DNA from 2 places in the Arthrobacter sp. BGA-UO-ETr-C19 genome. Region 2 is predicted to be linked to the other one. Evidence: predicted binding sites of a transcription regulator. Region 2 holds the regulator's gene; the other holds the start of a gene.
What was found. Region 2 encodes Rex, which represses fermentation and respiration genes when NADH is low (regulators of the CRP and FNR family bind a similar motif). Its sites were predicted from a motif close to CTTGTGAANNNNTTCACAAG; they were not measured.
Positions count from the first base shown of each region.

Region 1 (7,118 bases), on a different contig from region 2:
ACCAGCGGGGTGCCGCCCACCAGCTGTGTTACATCGTCGTAGATCCGTGCCATGTGTACTTGCGCCTATCTCTCAGGAGGGAATACTTTGGTCAGCCTAACGATGGGGTCAGCGCACCTGCTAAGCATTAAGCCATGCAGAGTAATATTTCCGCGCCTTGGCCAGCTTCGGGTTAATAATGACCTGGCAATACCCCTGCTCCGGGAACTTGGCGTAGTAGTCCTGGTGAATGTCCTCCGCCGGATAGAACACGGGCAGCCGGCTGACCTCTGTCACAATCGGCCGGGACCACAGCGCCTGGTTCCGTTCGATCGCCTCCTCGAAGAGGATCTTCTCCTCGGTCGTCTCATAGAACATCGACGAGCGGTACTGGGTGCCGACGTCGTACCCCTGGCGGTTGCGCGTGGTGGGGTCGTGCAGGGCGAAGAACATGTCCAGGATGACCTCGGCCGGGATGACATCCTCATCGAAGGTCACCGCAACCACCTCCGCGTGCCCCGTGGTGCCGGAGCAGACGGAGTAGTAGTCCGGGTCGCGCTCATGGCCGCCGGTGTACCCCGAAACCACCGACGTGACGCCCTTCGTTTTCTGGTAGACGGCGTCCAGGCACCAGAAGCAACCCCCGCCAAGCACAAAAGTTTTCATGTCCTCTTCAATGGTTCGCACGCGCGGATGATTCCCGCAGCCCACCCTAGGGTCATATGCCGGTCAGAAGCCAGAGCCGACTGTAGGGTAAAAATATGAGTATGGAACCTGTGAACAGTGACGTTGCAGCGGAACCGGAAGAAGCTCCCGACGCCGCCGAGTCACCCGCCGCTGCGACGCTGGGGCAACTCATGCTGGCCGTGGAGGAGCTCTGGCCGGAGTCCCTTGCAGAGGCATGGGACGAGGTGGGGCTCGTGGCCGGCCATCCGTCAGCCGACGTCACGCGCGTCATGTTCGCCGTGGATCCCACGCTCGAGGTCATTGACGAGGCCGTCGAATGGGGCGCCGAACTGCTCATCACCCATCACCCGCTGCTGCTCAAGGGTGTCACCTCGGTTGCCGCCAACACACCCAAGGGCCGGGCGGTCCACCGCCTGATCGAGTCCGGCACGGCACTGTTGACGGTGCACACCAACGGGGACTCAGCGGTGGGCGGCGTTTCCGACGTCCTTGCCGACGCCCTGGGCCTGGAGAACGTATCGCCACTTACCCCGGCAGCCGACGGCCTTCCGGAGGAAGGCATCGGGCGCGTAGGGGACCTGAACGAGTCAATGACGCTGGGCGATTTCGCCGCCCGGGTTTTCGGCATCCTCCCCTCGGTGGCCGGCGGTGTGCGCGTGTCCGGGGACAAGGACGGGCTGGTGCAGCGCGTTGCCGTGTGCGGCGGCGCCGGGGATTCCCTCTTCGACGAGGTCAGGGCCAGTAACGCGGACCTGTACATCACCGCCGACCTGCGCCACCACCCGGCCTCTGAGGCCAGGGAAGCGGCCGTGAACGGCCGTCCCTACCTCATCGATGTCTCGCACTTCGCCAGCGAGTGGCTGTGGCTCCCCGCCGCCGCCGAGGCGCTGGGCAATGTGCTCGCGGACCAGGGCCTCGACGTCGAAATCAAGGTCAGCACCACCAACAGCGACCCGTGGGACTTCATACTGACTCCCGGCTAAGCCTGGCGCGCGAGGGGCCCCGGTGAGCGTAGCGAGGCTGGGGAGCGCGTTAGGCGCTAGAGTCTAGAGGACCCCACAGGGGTGCCGGCCATGGGCCGGATGGGATCAAGCGGAGGTAAAACGTGGCCAAGGCAGCACCGGCGGAACAATTGAAGTTGCTAGAGCTCCAGGGCCTGGATGCCCGGCTGAAGTCACTGTCGAACCGCCGCCGCAGCCTTGAAACCGATCCGCGGATCACCGATCTCGAAGCCGCCCTTAGCGTTGCCAACGGGGAGCTGGGCGCCGCGAAACTTGCCGTCCACGACGCCGAAGCCGAACTGAAGCGGGCCGAGGCAGATGTGGAGCAGGTGGCAACCCGGATCGAGCGGGACGAGGCCAGGCTCAACAGCGGCACCGGCCTCTCCAAGGATCTCGTTGCGCTGCAGAAGGACATCGCCTCGCTCAACAAGCGCCGTTCAGACCTTGAGGACGTGGAACTGGAGGTCCTGGAGCGGCTGGATGTCCTGCGCGAACGGCAGGCCGCCCAGCAGAGCATCGTGGACGACATCCAGGGTTCGTTCGGCGGGATCCGGGCTGAACTCGACGAGCAGCTGGCGGAGATCAATGCTGAAGAGACAATAATTCGCGGTCAAAGAGCAGAGTTTGCCGCAGTGCTGGACGCCGGCATGCTGGCGGTTTACGAGAAGACGCTGGCCCGGCGCGGCGTGGGCGCGGCGAGGCTTTTCCACGGTACGTCGGAAGGGTCCGGCATGCAGCTGAGCCCGGGCGACCTCGCCGAGATCAAGGCCGCCGCCGAGGATGACATCGTGTTCTGCCCGGACTCCGGCTGCATCCTGGTGCGCTCCGCCGAGTGGGTCTGACGCAAGTAACTCGCAGTTAATGCCGTTTTGGGCTCTCAAAACGGCATTAACTGCGAGCCAGTTGGGTCAGCCCTGCAGGATGATGTTGAGGGCGTGGGCCTTGCGCGCCGTGCCCGGAACGAGTTCGGCCTGCCACTTCTCGGCTGCCGCCTTCCGCAGCTGCTCAGGCGTCGCCGGGGACTTGCCCCGCCGTGTCAGCAGGTGCCGGGCCAGCTCACCCCGGGTGTGCTTGGCAAAGTGGCTGACCACCTTGCGCGCGCCGTTCACCTCAGTGAACACGTTGACCGTCACGGTGTCCGCCGGCGGGGGAGTCCAGGCGGCTGCATAGGTGCTGGACCGGCAATCGACCAGGAGTTGGCCACCGGCAATTTCGCCGAGGGCGTCGGTCAGCTGCGGTTTCCAGAATGAGGCAAGGCGTCCGACGTCGGGCAGTGCCGTTGACATGGACAGCCGGTAGGCGGGCACTGAGTCGGCGAACCGGATGGCGCCCCACAGTGCGGAGATGACCAGCACCGATTCATCCGCCCGGCGCCGCTGCGCCGGGGTCATCGACTTGTAGCCGAGGGCGTCGTACAGCACGCCCGAGTACACCTGGTGCGCCGGCGCCGCCGGTTCGGCGTGGAGCCGGGTGTTGCGTTCGACGTCGTGCTTGAGCGAGGCTCCGACGCCCAGCAGGGCGAGCGCATCCTCATGTGCGCTGACTGTCCCCAGCGCGTCGAGCACCTTTGCCCGGTAGGTATTCAGCACAGGGAAACTCAACGAAGCCCAGTCCATGGCGTCTCCATGGACGGCCGGAGTCTTGCCTTCGGATGGGGGGAGCAGAATCAGCACCGTACGATCTTACCGGCCGGGTGCGGATGGGATCGGTGGAGGGGCGTGAGCTCAGCCCAGGGAACGGCCCAGGAAGTCCAGCACGTCCGGCAGGATGGACCGCCAGTACAAGGCGTCGTGGCCGCCGGGCTGAAAGCCGCCCTCCACCCGGCCGGGAAGTCCCGAACGGTACTGGCGCACCGTGGGGGCCAGATCATCGTCACTGCCGCAGTCGATCCTTTTGGGAATCGCTGCAAGCCTCGGCCGGAGCGCAAAAACGTTGTTCGCCTTGAAATCAGCCGGGCTGTCGAAGGCGTCCTGCATGCCCTCTTCGTAGCTGGACCAGACGGCCGGGCTCATGGCCGCGACGGCGCGAAGTCCGGACACCCTGCCCCGCGACGCCAGGAGGAGGGCGCCGAACCCGCCCATCGACGTGCCGAAGATGCCGACCTTTCCGAGGTCGAGGCCCTGGTCGCCCAGGAACGGCAGGAACTCCTGGACCAGCATCGACTGCGTGTCGCTGCCGTCGGCGCGGGCATGCCACCAGGAGTCGCCGCCGTCCACGGCGGCAACCGCAAACGGCGGGCCGCCGTCGTCCAGGTGGCGCTGCAGGGCCCGGTCCGCCGCGAGGTCGCCCAACAGAACCTCACTGCTGCCGCCGAGCCCGTGCAGGAAGACGGCCACCGGCAGCAACTGGCCGGCCTCGTCCGGAAGCGGCACCGCCAGGGACCAGTGCGTGGTGACGGCCGGACGGAAGCGGGAGTCAAATGCGCCTGTCCGGGTCGACACCGTTGTAGGCGGCGGTGGCGGAGCCGGCGGGATGGCCGCCGTCGTTGTTCCCTGCGGAGCAGGGGTACCGGCCGAATCGGGAAGGGAACTGGTTGTCGTGGGGCCGGGAACCGGTGCCGGCGGCGCCGTGCAGGCTGACGTCGCGGCCGCGGTCAGTCCCGCAGCAATTCCAGCCAGCTGCAGCATGCGTCGCCGTGGAAAGGACGGCTGGTCCATTTCCCGATCTTAGACCCTGGCATGGCCGCGTGTCCGGGCCCGCGGGAAAGCCCGTAAACTGGACTGCGGATGGGTTGACCAGGCGGCCGCGCGCCACGCAAGTGGCTCGAGGAACGTCCGGGCTCCACAGGGCAGGGTGGTGGGTAACGCCCACTCGGGGTAACCCGCAGGCCAGTGCCACAGAAAACAGACCGCCTGCGTCGCGCCGATTTTGAAAGCGGCACGAAGCAGGTAAGGGTGAAACGGCGGTGTAAGAGACCACCAGCTTCCCGGGTGACCGGGAAGGCTAGGTAAACCCCACCCGGAGCAAGGCCAGACAGGACACGTTTGAGGGCTGCCCGCCCGAGTGTCCGGGTAGGCCGCTGGAGGGCGTCGGCAACGGCGCTCGTAGATGGATGGCCGCTACTCCCGCGCCGGCAACAGCGCGGGGGCACAGAACCCGGCGTATCGGTCAACCCATCCACTCAAGGCCGGCAGAACGTTGGACCGGCATCCGGGGTCATGCTGCGTCCTGGCTGGCAACTCCATGAGTGGGACACTCCGGGTTGGTGGGGCGGGGATGCTGCGGGCTGTACCGCCAGGGGGCACAAGTGCATCCGGGTGTCCGGTTGGTTGGGCGCTGCCATGCACTCCCGGCTCCCAGGGCGACCATTTCATACATCGTTTGGCCTTTCTTTCGCAGACGGCTTATTTACGAGTGCATCGCCGTCAGGGCCGTCAGCTTATGGCCCACGAAGTCGCGCGGATAGTGGTTGCCGGGATTGCGTCGATAACAATCCTGCATCCGGGCGACGGGCATCACACCCGGTGTGAGTGATTTCACGGGCTCCGGGGCAAGAGAAGCGCCCGGGCCCACCTAGAATGGATGGTGAACGTAGAGGTTCTTCCGCCGGATCTGCGTTCGCAGCCGGCGGTTTTTCTTTGCACGGTCAACGGCATCCGGGGTGGACCGAAACCCTGCCGGTGCCAGCTTGCCCTGGATAACTTCCAGTGGCCGCCATCCGGTTTACGAGGACGTAGCCGGTTGAACCAAGGAAGGTAGTTCTGTGAGCCAGACGTCAGATTCTTGTCTTGATACGTGGATGGGCCGTGAGGCGCTCGCCGAGGCCATGATCCCGGTTATCGGCCGGCTGTACCGTGAAAACAACGTGGTTACCTCCATCCACGGACGCAGCCTGATCAACAAGTCCACCATGAACATCCTGAAGGCGCACCGCTTTGCGCGCCGGATGAGCAAGGATGAGCTGCTCCTGGAGGAGACGGCACCGCTGCTGAACACGCTGGCGCAGCTGGACCTGGGTGCCGCTGCCATCGACATCGCCCGCCTGAACCAGAAGTTCAAGTCCGACGGCGGCGACCTGACTTTGGAGGAATTCCTCCGCGCCGAGCTCGCTGAGATCGTGGGCAAGCGCGGCGCCGACGACCGCACCAGCACCGACGTCGTGCTCTACGGCTTCGGCCGGATCGGCCGCCTGCTTGCGCGCCTCCTGATCGAAAAGGCGGGCGGCGGCCACGGCCTGCGCCTGCGCGCCATCGTGGTCCGGCGCGGTTCCGACAACGACCTGGCCAAGCGGGCCAGCCTGCTGCGCCGCGACTCCGTGCACGGTTCCTTCGAAGGAACCATCAAGGTGGACACCGACGCCAACACGATTACGGCCAACGGCGTCCAGGTCCAGGTCATCTACTCGGACAACCCGGCAACGATCGACTACACCGCCTACGGCATCAAGGACGCCCTCGTGGTGGACAACACCGGCCGCTGGCGCGACGCGGAGGGCCTCGGCCAGCACCTGCTGAGCAAGGGCGTGGCCCGCGTGCTGCTGACCGCGCCGGGCAAGGGTGACCTGAAGAACATCGTGCACGGCATCAACCACCGCGACATCGCCGATTCGGACCGGATCGTCACGGCGGCCTCCTGCACCACCAACGCCATCACGCCGGTCCTGAAGGCCATCAACGACAAGTACGGCGTGATCCACGGGCACGTGGAGACGGTTCACTCGTTCACGAACGACCAGAACCTGATTGACAACTTCCACAAGGGCGACCGCCGCGGACGCTCTGCTGCCCTGAACATGGTGATCACCGAGACCGGTGCCGCCAAGGCCGTGGCCAAGGCGCTCCCGGAACTGCAGGGGAAGCTGACCGGCAGCTCCATCCGGGTGCCCACCCCGGACGTCTCCCTGGCTGTCCTGAACCTCAGCCTGGAACACGGCACCACCAAGGACGAGGTCAACAACTACCTGCGCGAGATGTCGCTGCACTCTGAGCTGCGCAAGCAGATCGACTACATCGACTCCCCGGAGGTCGTCTCCACTGACTTCGTCGGCTCCCGCCGCGCCGGCATCGTCGACGGTCTCGCGACCATCGCCAACGACAAGAACCTGGTTGTCTACGTCTGGTACGACAACGAGTTCGGCTACAGCTGCCAGGTGGTCCGGGTCATGGAGGAAATGGCCGGCGTGAACCCGCCGACGTTCCCGGCCAAGGACTCCGCAAAGGACGCCGCCCCGGTCCTGGCCGTGGCAGCCTCGGTCTGACCGGAACGTTCCGTCAGCCCCGCCGGCACAGATGTGCCGGCGGGGCTGACCCGTTCCCGGGAACTTCCCGGGCAATTCTCTGGAATCGGCCGGAAAACGGGGAGAGACTTGTGCCATGGAACAGAACCCGACCCTCCAGCATGAGACAACCCTCGAACATGCCCTCGATGTTGCAAAGGCTAACCAGAAAGAAGCCCAAAGGCTTCTGGACGAGGCACGCGCTTCACACGCGGCAGGGGAAATCGGCGATGACA
Region 1 is NZ_JCAQPC010000022.1:251,326-258,443, reverse strand. Features, by position in the region: gene cysK (cysteine synthase A) at 1-53, opposite strand, end outside; gene msrA (peptide-methionine (S)-S-oxide reductase MsrA) at 121-645, opposite strand; gene AC57BR_RS16110 (Nif3-like dinuclear metal center hexameric protein) at 747-1,649, shown strand; gene AC57BR_RS16105 (zinc ribbon domain-containing protein) at 1,772-2,509, shown strand; gene AC57BR_RS16100 (YaaA family protein) at 2,576-3,340, opposite strand; gene AC57BR_RS16095 (alpha/beta hydrolase) at 3,392-4,324, opposite strand; RNA gene rnpB (RNase P RNA component class A) at 4,395-4,787, shown strand; gene AC57BR_RS16085 (glyceraldehyde-3-phosphate dehydrogenase) at 5,371-6,864, shown strand; gene AC57BR_RS16080 (hypothetical protein) at 6,980-7,118, shown strand, end outside.
Region 1: AC57BR_RS16085 (glyceraldehyde-3-phosphate dehydrogenase) is a predicted target of Rex. The motif match lies at 5,131-5,150, and genes of this name have one in related genera.

Region 2 (7,118 bases):
TCCGGCTGTCGGTGTGGATGTCCAGCCCAAGCGCAGCCGAGGTGGGCTGCGCGGTTTCCTGGGCACGGGTGAGTGGCGAGGCCACCAGGTACACGATGTTGGCACCCTGGGAGGCGCGTTCGCGGAAGTGCTCGGCGAGCGTCTGCGCCATCTGCTGGCCAAGTTCGGAGAGGTGGAATTCAGGCAGCCTGCCGTACAGGACACCTTCGGGGTTGTGGACCTCGCCGTGGCGGAGCAAATGGACAGTGGCTTGGGGCATGTCTACCAGTTTCTCAAAGGGCAGGGGCAATGACGAAATCTTCTACACCAAGTAGAACTGAGAAATTTTTAAAAAAGTTCCCTGGCGGTGGAATAAAAGATGCAAATGCATGTTTATACTGGATGCAGCAGTTAGTTGAGACTTCAACAAAAGCTTCAACGATCACAGTCCGACCACTTACACAAGGAGAACCACCATGGCACTTTCCACCGAGCTCACCCGCGGCACCTGGACCCTCGACAACTCCCACAGCGAGATCGCCTTCACTGTCCGCCACGCCGGCATCAGCAAGGTCCGCGGCCAGTTCAAGGACGCCGCCGCCACCCTGAACCTCTCCGAGGACGTCACGGCCAGCAAGGTCGAGGCCACCATCCAGACCGCCAGCTTCGACAGCGGCGACGCCAACCGCGACGGCCACGTCCGCGGCGAAGACTTCTTCGACGTCGAGAAGTTCCCGGAGATCTCCTTCGTTTCCAACGGCCTGGTTGCCAACGGGGACAGCTACGAACTCCAGGGCGACCTGACCATCAAGGGTGTCACCCGCCCCGTCTCCCTCGAGACCGAATTCAACGGCGTTGCAGTGGACCCCTTCGGCAACACCCGCGCCGGTGTTTCCGCAGAGACCACCATCAGCCGCAAGGACTTCGGCCTGACCTGGAACGCAGTGCTGGAAGCCGGCGGCGTCCTGGTCAGCGACAAGGTTGCCATCAACCTTGAACTGGCCTTCATCGCCCCTGCAGCCTAGATTTCACGCTGGTCCAGCAGCCACGATTGCTGGAACCCAAACGCCCCGTCCGCGGTCTCTCCGCAGGCGGGGCGTTTGGCGTTCAGGCCTTCTGGAATTGGCGAAATCCCGGGTTTAAAGTGAGTGCCATGAGCACCCCCAGAGATGAACCGGAGCCCCGTGATCCCGGGGCCGTGCCGCCGCCCGGCAGCCATCGCCCGACGCCGGGCCAGCCGACGCCAGGCCAACCGGGCCAGCCGACGCCGGGCCAACCGTTCCCGGCCCAGCAGCCGCCCACCGGTAGTGGCCGGTTCGCCTTCGAACTGCCAGCGGACCGGCCACGGAACTTTGGCGAGGTCATGCCGCGCGGGGGCTTCTCCGGCCTCTTCGACGTGACGGGGCTGCCCACGGAGCTCAAGGTGTCCTACTGGATCTGGGTTATCGGCGGCCTGCTGGGGCTGCTGGGCGGTGTGATCGGCATCTTTGGTGTGCTGGTGCTCTTCGCGATCATTCCCGGCCTGGCGGTCCTCGTGTTCCTGCTCGTCCTCGTGGCCTTGGCTGTGGCGGCGGCGGAGATTGTCCTGGCCCTGAAGCTGAAGGAAGGCAAGGAGTGGGCGCGGCTGGCCCTGACCATCGTGGCCGGGGTGTCGCTGCTGCTGGCCATCATCAGCTCAAGTTTCCCCGCGGGCCAGGACGGGAACTGGCTGGGCTTCCTGGTCAGTCTGGTGGCCACGGCGCTGATGTGGGTGCCCAACTCGCAGGCCTGGTTCGTTGCAGCACGGGGACGCCGCTGACCGCCGCCCGGCAGGGACCCTGATTTCGTGGCCGGACAGTGCCCTGCCACGCAACGTTTCCGCAGGTAGGCATGCCTTTGGAATACCTCTCCGGAATGATCCACGGCGCACCCGCTGAGGGGTACGGTGGGAAGTGAACCATGCTGGGGAGGGCAGGCGTCTGAACCGGTAGCCGATTCAGACGTCACTACGCAAAGGACCGCTCATGAGCAATCCTCCAGTCCCGCACTCCAATGACCCCGGCTCCGACGAGCCGGACAACGGCCGCCAGCCAGGCAACGAACAGCCACGCTACGGTCAGGACGCGCCCCAGCACGAGCAAAGCACTCCGCAGTTCGGGCAGGGCACCCCGCAGTACGGCCAGGTAACGCCACCCGCCCCCCAGTACGGCGAGAACGCGCCGCAGTATGGCCAGAACGCACCCCAGTACGGACAGAACGCACCCCAGTACGGACAGGCCGGACAGGGCGGCGCACCGCAGTACGGGCAACCGCAGTACGGACAGAACCCGCCGCAATACGGGCAGGCCGGACAGGGCGGCGCACCCCAGTACGGGCAGTCTCAGTTTGGGCAGTCCCCTTACGGCCAGAGCCCGTATGGCCAGTCCCCCTACGGGCAGTACCCCTCGGAACAGGCCCAGGCAGCAACCGGCGCCGGCGTTCCGAAGCTCGTTAACTATTCCTTCTGGATGATCATCGCCGCAGGCGTCTTGTCCATCCTGTCCGTACTGATCGCCATCCCCACCCTGGATGACCCGGCCATGCGGAGCACGTTCGAAGAGCAGCTGCGCGGCAGCGGCCAGAACATCGCCTTCGAGGACGTCAAGGGCTTCATCATCGGAACCATGGTGGTCTTTGCCCTGATCGGCGCCGGCCTGTACGCGTTGGTGGCCTTCAACATCCGGAAGGGCAAGAACTGGGCGCGCATCCTGGGCACCGTGTTCGCTGCGCTCTCCGTCTTCAGCCTCTTCCCGCTGGGCCTTAACACTCTGGTAGCGCTCCTGGGCATCGCCGCGATCGTGATGCTGTACCTGCCGGGATCAGCTCAGTACTTCCAGAAGCCGCAGCCGTTCGCCAACCCGTACTCGCAGCCGGGTGGCCCGTACGGCCGCTAGCTAATCGAACGCTGCCTCACCCCAACGGGCGCGGATTCCTGAAAGGCCGGAGCTACTCCGGCTGACCGGGGGTCTGCGCCCGTTGCGCGTGGTACGCCAGGATCTGCAGTTCGGTGGCCATGTCCACCTTCCTCAGCGTCACGCCGTCGGGCACCTGGAGCATCACCGGCGCAAAGCTGAGGATGCTCCGCACGCCGGCGTCCACCACGCGGTCGCATATGCTCTGGGCGACGGCGGCCGGCAGTGCCAGCACCACCATGTTGGTGCCGGTCCGTTCCAGGACCGTCTCCAGGTCCGCAACGTCGCTGACCCGCAGCCAGCCCACCTCATTGCCCACCACCATCTGGTCGGCGTCAAAGATGGCAACCACGTCAAAGCCCCTGGATTCGAAGCCGCCGTAGCGGGCCAGCGCCTTGCCCAGGTTACCGGCGCCGACAATCGCGACTTTCCAGTCATGTGTCAGGCCGAGTGCGGCGGCGATGTGGCGGCTCAGGTACTGCACCTCATAACCCACGCCGCGCGTGCCGTAGGAGCCCACATGGGACAGGTCCTTGCGGAGGGTTGAGGAGCTGACTCCGGAAAGCTCAGACAGTGATTCGGAGGAGACCCGCTCGGTGCCTTCGGCCAGCAGGGAGTTCAGGGCGCGCAAGTAGATCGTCAGCCGGGCCACGGCCGCCGGCGGGATCTGCTTTCCGGCAGCCCCGGTGGGCCCAGGCAGGGGCTGGGGTGGTGAATCGAGCGAAGTCACTATCTGCTCCGTTACGTCGCGTTGTGAGTCCACTCTAGATCCCCATCAGTTATGTCAACAAAGCCAATGCCATTGTTCGAAATTGGCTAATCTCCCGCGATGGCCCGGCGCAGGACACGCTCCAGGCGCGCCTCGTCGATCTTCCAAAAGTCGCGCTGGACGCCGTCCACCAGCACCACCGGGATCTCCTCGGCATAGCGTTCGCGCAGCTCGTCGTCGGCGTCCAGCTGCCGCTCCGACCACGAAAGTCCCAGCCCGGCAGTCACCCGCCCGACGGCGTCGCGCGCCGCGGCGCACAGGTGACAGTCTGCTTTGGTGAGGAGAACGACGTCGGGGTTTGCCATGCTTCAACCGTATCGCCGTTCCCGATGCGGAGCGACGCGGCGGCCGTCAGGTGCGGGGTACTGCATTGACTAGACTCAGTGGCATGCCCGAGGAGAAGTACGTCGCTGTGGCCCACCGTCCGGTTGCGAAGCAGCAACACGGCGAGGCAGCCTTCTTCGACGTCGACAACACCCTCATGCGTGGCGCCAGCCTGTTCCACGTGGCCAGGAAAATGCACCAGCGCGGCGCCTTCACGCTTGCGCAGGCGGCGGGCATGGCGTGGAAGCAGCTGAAATTCGTGCTCCGGGGCGAGAACCTCAATGACGTCCACGCCGTCCGGGATTCCGCGCTGAGGCTCGCCGCCGGCATCACGGAGGAGGACATCAAGGCGCTGGGCGAAGAGGTCTATGACGAGATGATCGCCTCCCGGATCTGGCCCGGCGCGAAGGCCCTGGCCGAGCAGCACCTGCGCGTGGGCCGGAAGGTGTGGCTGGTCACCGCGACGCCTATCGAGGTGGCCACCGTGATTTCCACGCGGCTGGGGCTCACGGGCGCCCTCGGAACGGTGGGCGAGACCAAGGATGGCTTTTACACGGGCAGGCTCGTCGGGGACATCCTGCACGGCGCCGCCAAGGCTGTGGCGGTCCAGGGCATCGCGGACAACCACGGACTGGACCTGAAGCGCTGCTGGGCCTACAGCGACTCCTACAACGACATCCCGCTCCTGACGATGGTGGGCCATCCGGTGGCGATCAACCCGGACGCCCGCCTGCGCAAGCACGCCCGCGAACGCAACTGGCCGGTCTACGACTTCCGCTCAGGCCGCCGGGCCGCCACCCTGGGCCTCAAAGCAGCCACAGCAGGAGGAGCGGTCTACGGCCTCTGGCGGGGCTACACCCGTTTCCGCGGCCCCCGGGCCTGACACTGTTCTCCGCGCACGGCGGTATGCGTGTCGCGGGAGGGTATGCGTGTCACGGGAGGGTTTGCGTGTCGCGGGAACGCAAAAATGCCCGCACCCTCGAAAGGGGCGGGCATTGACGCGTAGAGCTAGCTCTACTTCTTATTGCGGCGCTGGTGGCGGGTCTTACGAAGCAACTTGCGGTGCTTCTTCTTGGCCATACGCTTGCGACGCTTCTTAATAACTGAACCCACGAAAGTTCCTTACAAACTAGATGCAGTACCTGTCTGATGGAGAAGGTCCGTGGACTGAGCAACAGACTGACAACTGACAGATTCTTACAATGACGTAAAACGTTCCTTAACAGGGTACCGCTTATCTGGAGCACCCCCTGACCAGCACAGCCCCGTGGCGTGCAGCGGCCCCCAAGGCGGCTGCAGCAACCACGGGATCGGTGCGGTCAGTCGGGTCCCGTTAGGCGGTGCCCGTATGACCGTCCACGACAGCACCCTTGAGGTACTGTTCGACGGCGGTCTCCGGGACGCGGTAGGAGCGGCCGAACCTGACGGCGGGCATCTCCCCCGAATGGACAAGGCGGTACACGGTCATTTTGGAGACACGCATTACCTCAGCCACCTCGGCCACGGTCAAGAACTTGGCGTTCGAGAAGTTCGACTCTGCGGACATTACCCATATTCCTTTGCTCTCAGCAACGACGCCGGTCTATCTGCGGTGTGCGCCGATGCTGAGCCATCGAACAACCGTGTTCTAGTTACTCTAGATGCTCACGTGGCCATTGTGAAAGCCCGCCGTTTCCGCGACGATGCCGCCAGTTGTTCGAGGACGGACGCCGTCACATCCCACTCCATGCAGGCATCTGTGACGCTCTGGCCGTAGGCCAGGTCCGAGCGTCCGGCGGCGTGTTCGGCCACGTCGAGGTTCTGCGCGCCGCCCACCAGGAAGCTCTCCAGCATGACGCCGGCGATCGCTCCCGCGGCCGTTCCCGCGTCCTCGAGCTGGGCGCCGATCTCGAGCGCCACCTCGGCTTGGCGGTGGTGGCTCTTGCCGCTGTTGGCGTGGCTGGCGTCCACGATCAGCCGCGGGTTGAGGGTCTTGGCTGCGAGCTTGGCGGAGGCCGCCTCGACGTCGGCGGCGGAGTAGTTGGGGCCCTTCCGGCCGCCGCGGAGGATCACGTGGGTGTCGGGGTTGCCCGCGGTGGACACCAGCGCGGCCCGGCCGTCGCCGTCGATGCCGAGGAAGGCCTGGGCTGCGGCGGCGGCGCTGCAGGCGTCGACCGCCACCTGGAGGTCGCCGTCGGTTCCGTTCTTGAAGCCGATGGGCATGGACAGCCCGGAGGCGAGCTGGCGGTGGATCTGGCTTTCAGTGGTGCGGGCGCCGATGGCACCCCAGGAGACGAGGTCTGCCATGTACTGCGGGCTGATGGGTTCCAGGAACTCAGTGGCGGTGGGAAGCCCCAGGGCGGTGACCTGCTGCAGGAAGCTGCGGGCGGCCCGAAGTCCCGTCGCGATGTCATGGCTGCCGTCCAGGTGGGGATCGTTGATGAGGCCCTTCCAGCCCACGGTGGTGCGCGGCTTTTCGAAGTAGGTCCGCATGACGATGAGCAGGTCTTCCTTGTGTTTCTCCGCCTGGCTGACCAGCCGGCGGGCGTATTCCAGGCCGGCCTTGGGGTCGTGGATGGAGCACGGGCCGACGATCACCAGCAGGCGGTCGTCCACGCCGTCCATGATGGCCCGGACTTCGTCGCGGCCGCGTTCGACGACGTCGGCCGCCTTGGCGTCCAGCGGCAGTTCCGCAATCATCTCCTGCGGCGTGGGCAGGGCCGTGATCTCGCTGACCCGCAGGTTCGACGTCGACTGGCGTTTCGACGTCGGTTGCTGGGTTTCGGTGGCTGTTGCGCTCATTTTCGGGGGTCCTGTTCAGGGTGGGAGCGGGCCCCTGATCAGAACCCGCCGTGGAAATGGCGAAGGGCAGAGAATGATCTCTGCCCTGTTGGCTCTGAAGGAAAGTTGGATGCGTGTCAGTTAGACGCGGGCCCCTCCAGAGCCAACGAAAAATACGCATACCAACGGTTAGTCATGGAAACGACCATAAGCCCGCAGTGATGGATTGCCAAATCGACGCCGTCACATGCGGACTTCGCAGCTCACCACATCGGCCGGAGCGCGCCTAGGAGTGCGTCACCCCAGCAGCTTGCGGAGGTACTGCAACTGCCGGACCCAGTGGTGCTCCTGGCCAC
Region 2 is NZ_JCAQPC010000024.1:108,289-115,406, reverse strand. Features, by position in the region: gene AC57BR_RS19410 (histidine phosphatase family protein) at 1-259, opposite strand, end outside; gene AC57BR_RS19405 (YceI family protein) at 456-1,004, shown strand; gene AC57BR_RS19400 (hypothetical protein) at 1,133-1,777, shown strand; gene AC57BR_RS19395 (hypothetical protein) at 1,983-2,891, shown strand; gene AC57BR_RS19390 (redox-sensing transcriptional repressor Rex) at 2,944-3,639, opposite strand; gene AC57BR_RS19385 (glutaredoxin family protein) at 3,726-3,983, opposite strand; gene AC57BR_RS19380 (HAD family hydrolase) at 4,067-4,885, shown strand; gene AC57BR_RS19375 (30S ribosomal protein bS22) at 5,017-5,115, opposite strand; gene AC57BR_RS19370 (helix-turn-helix domain-containing protein) at 5,336-5,548, opposite strand; gene AC57BR_RS19365 (3-deoxy-7-phosphoheptulonate synthase) at 5,647-6,783, opposite strand; gene AC57BR_RS19360 (acetylxylan esterase) at 7,060-7,118, opposite strand, start outside.